2 regions of the Shewanella sp. SR43-4 genome follow, and region 1 is predicted to be linked to the other one. Evidence: riboswitches for the same ligand, from Rfam matches in the RefSeq annotation. Region 1 holds a riboswitch; the other holds the start of a gene.
The links. A riboswitch is a leader RNA that binds a small molecule or an ion and turns the genes downstream of it on or off. The one in region 1 is predicted to bind lysine.
Positions count from the first base shown of each region.

Region 2: linked by a shared signal. The riboswitch ahead of lysC (lysine-sensitive aspartokinase 3) and the one ahead of H5123_RS12005 (Na+/H+ antiporter NhaC family protein) in region 1 are both predicted to bind lysine.

Region 1 covers NZ_JACJEB010000009.1:79,737-83,164, forward strand. The annotation lists gene H5123_RS12005 (Na+/H+ antiporter NhaC family protein) at 5-1,561, opposite strand; lysine riboswitch at 1,644-1,860, opposite strand; gene H5123_RS12010 (electron transfer flavoprotein subunit alpha/FixB family protein) at 2,219-3,142, opposite strand; gene H5123_RS12015 (electron transfer flavoprotein subunit beta/FixA family protein) at 3,144-3,428, opposite strand, start outside.
Region 2 covers NZ_JACJEB010000012.1:13,000-16,427, reverse strand. The annotation lists gene H5123_RS14265 (DUF3293 domain-containing protein) at 245-691, shown strand; lysine riboswitch at 959-1,133, shown strand; gene lysC (lysine-sensitive aspartokinase 3) at 1,268-2,662, shown strand; gene H5123_RS14255 (succinylglutamate desuccinylase/aspartoacylase family protein) at 2,664-3,428, shown strand, end outside.

The DNA of each region.
Region 1 (3,428 bases):
AGCATTACTTTTTTGCCCAAAAGTACAATACTAGGATACTGATAAGAAACAACGCACTACAACAAATCAATCCAGCCATTAACGAGCCCGTAAACCCAAGCACAATATAACCGACGAAACTAATCAATGCAGCGATAAGTGCATAAGGAAGCTGGGTCACCACATGATCGATATGATGGCAACTCGCCCCCGTTGATGACAAAATAGTGGTATCGGAAATAGGTGAGCAATGGTCACCAAATACGGCACCAGAAAGCACAGCTGCTAGCATAGGTAGCATCATGGTGCTATCACTTCCCATCGCCATATCGGCCGCTATAGGCAACATAATACCGAAGGTTCCCCAACTCGTTCCCGTTGAAAATGCGGTGATCCCAGCCAATAGAAATAACATGGCAGGCAATAGCGCAAACGGAATATTATCAGTTGCTAAACTGGCCATGAACTTACCGGTTTCAAGCTGACCAATGACACTTGATATCGTCCAAGCGAACAATAAAATATAAATAGCGGGTAACATTGAACGAGCACCAACAGAGATGCCTTTGAGCAACATAGACAGCTCTACTTTCTGTTGAAATGCCAACAACACTGTCGCAATCAAACCGACGATAGAACCAAAAAACAATGATGAACTCACATCAGTATTTTCAAATGCACCTAGTACACTAAACATCTGCTCTTTAGCCGCTAATGCTTCTGCCCCACTAGAGACCATAAAATAAAGGGTCGCAAATACTAATATCGCAATCGGTAAAAATAAACCAATCACTTTACCGGTATCAGCTTCAGGTAAATCAGTAACCGCTCCCGGTGGTTGGCCTTTTGATTCATCATACAACTCACCACGAAGTGCATTTAATTCATGCTGACGCATTGGTCCTATGTTTAAACTGAACGTCGCCACACACACTAGTAATAATAATGAGAACACGGCATAAAAGTTCATCGGGATCATCTGTATAAAGACACTTAAATGACCTGAGTCAGCAAAACCATGTGCAGTTAGAATGCCGCCAATAAGCGCAATAATATAGGCTCCCCAGCTCGATACCGGGGAAATAACGCAAATCGGTGCCGCGGTAGAATCTAAAATATAGGCAAGTTTTGCGCGTGAAATATGGTATCTGTCCGTGATAGGCCTTGAAATAGAACCTACGACTAAACTATTGAAGTAGTCATCAATAAAGACTACACAGCCTAAAAAAATGGTCATTAACTTAGCATCGCGCTTATTACGAATGCGCAGTTTGGCCCAATCAGCAAAAGCACGAGCAGAACCACTAACGGTGATCAATGCGGTTATCATGCCCAGCACAACCAAAAAACCTAAGATATATACGTTCCAACTATTCAGTGCAGCATCTTTCCAAACGAGCTGACTCGCTGTACTTAAAATATATTCGCTGCTACCAACCAATGAAAAATCGGTCAGCAATAAGGCACCAAAAATAATACCTAACCCCAAAGACAGCAATACCTTACGGGTTAAAATAGCAAGTGTAATTGCCAAAAGTGGTGGCAAAACAGAAAGTGCCGAATCGGCATAACTTATTATCATAATTTAATTATTTCTTCGTTGGATACGAATAGAGAAAAACTAGAAATAAGACTCGCCATACACAGAAAGTATATGGGTTAACTTATCTAGTAGCACTCCACAGAAATATCCATTTAATATGAATATCATTATTTTTATCACATAGATAAAAACACTATGACAGTACAGCCCCTTTCGAGAACTGGCCCAACAAATGAGGGCGATCACCTCACTTATTTCGGCATTGCATCCTTTTAGGTTGAATTATTGGCATCACCCAATTCAACCTGACTATTATGCAATGCACCTCTACTTTTGTATTTGTAATCATAAATAGCCCATTACAAACAGCGCGCACATACAATCATAAACCACACGCTCTATACCAGCAAAAAAGTCCTAAACTACAGCACAAATAACAATATTATTAACTATAGCCACAATTTAATAGCATTAGTTTAACGTTTCTAATGCAAATGCACACTATCGCACTGAATACAAAAACGGCAACTGGATAACCCGACTGACACCTTTGCTCATAAAAACATCCATATGATAAAAAATATCAATAAAAAAGGTTCCTACTTTACCAAGTAGAAACCTTTTAATCTGAACGATTGGCTAGTAGAACGACACGTTAAACAAGCTAATGACTCAATTGGGGTCAATAATATGCCATTAAAGCAGATTATTTAATGCAGGAATGGCTTCAAATAAGTCCGCGACTAAACCGTAATCTGCCACCTGGAAAATAGGCGCTTCAGGATCTTTGTTAATAGCCACAATCACCTTAGAGTCTTTCATTCCGGCAAGATGTTGAATCGCACCCGAAATGCCCACAGCAATATACAGATCAGGGGCAACAATCTTACCTGTTTGTCCCACTTGTAAATCGTTAGGCACAAAGCCAGCATCCACAGCGGCACGAGATGCACCTACTGCTGCGCCAAGCTTATCGGCTAGCTGTTCTAAAATAGCAAAGTTTTCACCACTCCCCATGCCGCGGCCACCAGAGACAATAATGCCTGCATTACCTAGCTCTGGACGTGCTGATTCAGTTAACGACTGAGACACGAACTCAGTGCGAGCATCAATAGCTTGACTTAGGTTAACCACTTCAGCATTGCCCGTTGACGCGACAGCATCAAATGCACTAGAACGCACAGTCATGACTTTCTTCGCGTCTAAACTCTGCACTGTCGACAGCGCATTACCGGCATAAATAGGACGCACAAAAGTGTCACTACTGACCACTTCAATGACTTCTGAAATTTGAGAAACATCTAACAATGCTGCGACACGAGGTAATGTATCTTTACCAATACTGGTTGCTGCAGCCAAGATATGTTCGTAATCAGCCGCAACCTCAACGACCAACTTAGAAACGTTTTCCGCTAATTGAGCACCATATTGAGTTGCATCAGCCACTAATACTTTACTCACACCGGCTAAGTGTTGTGCTGCCGTTACCGCAGCAGAACAATCAACACCCGCGACCAGTATATGAATATCACCGCCAATGGCGGCAGCTGCGCTAACGACTTTGGCCGTGTCAGTTTTCAAACTCACATTATCGTGTTCTGCTAATACTAAAATGGTCATGTTAGATCACCTTCGCTTCATTTTTTAACTTATCGACTAACGCCTCAACAGAAGACACCATAATGCCAGCTTTACGCTCAACCGGAGGTGTTACGCTGATCACTGTTTGATGTGTTTTCAAGCTCACACCTAAATCAGCCACAGTCATAATGTCTAATGGCTTGCGTTTAGCTTTCATAATATTGGGTAATGAAGCATAGCGAGGTTCGTTCAAACGTAAATCAACCGTGACAATGGCAGGTAAAGGCATTTTCAGGGTTTGCAGTCCGCCATCTATTTCACGAGT
Region 2 (3,428 bases), on a different contig from region 1:
ATGTAGCCAACTTCGCTAAAGTGATTTATTAATGAGTAGAGGGTATTGTACTCGTTTTAGGTATTTGTTAACAAATTAAATGTTAAAAAATTAATATACCAATGAAGTACATAAAAGATTAATGTTGATAACATTATAATAGTTAATGATTTTTAAATATTATTCTTGTGATCTAGATCTCAAACCTTTTAGATATTTAAGCTATCTGATAGACTATTTTTGGCTTAATTGACGAAAATTTACTATGAAAAATGTTATAGATTCATTGTGGGATGACTATCAAACAACTCATTTTTTGTTCACTCAGCGTCTTTCTGATGATTTCCCATTTGCAATTGTTACTGCTCATAACCCCCTCGGCACTAGGCTCTCTCCTAGTCAAAATCGCTTACTTGATCGCCAGCTTCAATCTAAAATCCAACAATATAATCGTCCCTATCGCGCACTAGTCGGTGCGGCACCTGATTTGTCGCATATGGAAAAGAGCTGGGCTATTTTTATTGATAAAGAACAGGCTGTTGAGCTTGGTCGCGAGTTTAATCAATATGCCATTTATTACGTTAATAGAGGTTTAATATCCTTGATTGCATGTCTTGATACCATTAAACCGGAAGTGGCTATGGGGGCGTTCAATCACCGACTGCGTTTGGTGTATGAACTGCCAGAGTGCGGTCATATCCGTGATGAGTGATAAGTTATTCAAGCAATTAAACGGTTAAACAACACATTGCACTATAAAAAGATACAATACAGTGGTAATTGTCTCGACATTTTGCGTTAATGATGTTTTTTAGCTTGATATTGGCTTTTATTTCGTAATTTAGAACAATTATATAACCGCTATTGCTGTGCCTGAATTATCAAATATTCACGATTTTTAGCAGAACTGTGTTTTTTACTGTTTTTGCTGATTGACTTGATAGGGTATTTGTTGCTATTTTCAACTCCCTCCTTAGGGAGGAACAGAAGAGGAGCGTTAACTAGGTAGTAAGTGAGAGGATGCCAGTCCAATGACCACTTATGATGGAGATTAGCGCCGAGGTATCAGTTTGTTTGGCAAACATTGATATCGGTCGTTTAGGCTGAATCCTAACGATTGTCACCTATTTTTTTGGTGGAGAGCTTCTGGTGATGATTGCTGTTTCCCTTCTATAAGGGTGCGTTATCTTAGCACCAGGCTCTTCGAACGTAGTGTGTTCGGAGCGTATATCATGTTAGTAAATCACATCTTATTTTGTTGTCTTTCGCAAACTGCGGAGGCGTCTGTATGAACCTTGCCCCAGATAATGTTGCGCCTGAGAGTCATCGCTCAGAATTAGTGGTTGCCAAATTTGGTGGCACGTCAGTGGCTGACTATGCCTCTATGAGTCGTTGTGCCGATATCGTTTTGGCGAATCCTGCTACTCGTCTGGTGGTGGTGAGCGCCTCCAGCGGTGTGACTAACTTATTAGTAGAGCTAACCCAAGCGAATGTTAATGATGAACGTCGTTTAATATTGCTTAAGCAAATCGCCAAAATTCAATATGCGATCCTAGACGAATTAGGACGTCCTCAAGACGTGGCTGCCAGCATTGATAAAATTCTCAGCCGGATGTCGGTATTAAGTGAATCGCTAGAGCTGGATCGTAGCAAAGCGGTGATGGACGAATTACTGTCGACGGGCGAGCAATGTTCTTCGATTTTATTTTCAGCCGTTATCCGTGAAAAAGGCACCGCATCCGATCATTTTGATGTACGTCAAGTGTTACGTACCGACAGTCATTTTGGCCGTGCAGAACCACAAATTGAAGCTATAGCAAAATTGTCAGGTGATTTTTTACAGCCGTTACTTGCCCGTTATGTCATTGTCACTCAAGGTTTCATTGGCGCAGATGACAGTGGTAAAACCACGACATTAGGCCGTGGAGGCAGTGATTATTCAGCAGCTCTACTTGCTGAAGCTCTCTGTGCTACAGCGGTTGAAATTTGGACTGATGTTGCCGGAATTTATACCACTGACCCTCGACTTGCGCCTAATGCTCGCCCTATTGCAGAAATTAGTTTTAATGAAGCGGCTGAGATGGCCACCTTCGGCGCTAAAGTATTGCATCCTGCGACCATTTTACCGGCCGTTAGACAAAAAATTCAGGTGTTTGTAGGATCCAGTAAAGCACCTGAAATGGGGGGGACTTGGATCCGTCATCAAGTGGAAGATACCCCTGTTTTTAGAGCCGTTGCATTGCGCCGCGATCAAACTTTATTGAATCTTCATAGTTTACAAATGTTGCATGCTCAAGGCTTTTTAGCAGAAACGTTTGCAACCTTAGCAAGGCATAAAATATCGGTTGATTTAATCACCACTTCTGAAGTAAACGTATCGCTAACGCTGGATAAAACGGGTTCTGATTCAAGCGGGCAAGGATTATTAAGCGAATCGTTATTACAAGAGCTATCGCAGCATTGTCGTGTCAGAGTTGAAGAAAATTTAGCCTTAATCGCCATTATTGGTAATCGTATCGCCTCGACGGCGGGTATTTGTAGCCGGGTGTTTAAAGTGCTTGAAAACCATAATGTACGGATGATTTGTCAAGGTGCTAGCCCACATAATTTATGTGTGTTGGTGGCTGAATCTGAGGCGGCGCAAGTGGTTAATGCCTTACATCAAAATCTGTTTGAGTGTTGAGATGACTAAAGCAATCCAATCGTCTGTTCAGGTCGGGGAGTTGGCGACAGGGCAAGCATTGACAGTGCCGCTATATTCATTCATTGGTAGTGATAGTTCTGCGCCTAGTGCCTATATTCAGGCCAATGTTCATGGCGCAGAAGTGCAGGGCAATGCAGTAATTTATCAACTGATGACCTTGTTGGAAGGTTATCAGGTGTTAGGTAATATTACCTTTGCGCCATTAGCTAATCCGCTAGGAATTAATCAGAAGAGTGGCGAGTTTACCTTAGGACGATTTGACCCTATTACAGGTGTTAATTGGAATCGAGAGTATTTTGATCACCAAGTGGATGTTCAAGCTTGGTATCGCGAACACCAACATTTAACCGATAACGCTTTGTTTCAGGCTTATCGCTCGATGTTAGTGGAAGCATGCCAAAAGCGCTTAGCGCAACCTTTTGGGATCTCAACAGGTCATCGTCTGGCGGTAAATTTACAGACCATGGCTCACCAAGCCGACATAGTGCTTGATTTACATACTGGCCCTAAGTCGTGTAAACATCTTTATTGTCCTGAGTATGATATCGATGCCGCGAGATATTTTTCAATACCCTATACCCTCGTTATCCCCAATAGTTTTGGTGGCGCGATGGATGAAGCAACATTTTGTCCATGGTGGCAATTAACTCAATATGCAGTGAGCCAGGGCCGAGATTTTTCGGTACCCGTGTCGGCATTTACCTTAGAGCTTGCCAGCCAAGAACGCATTGATCTTGATGACGCA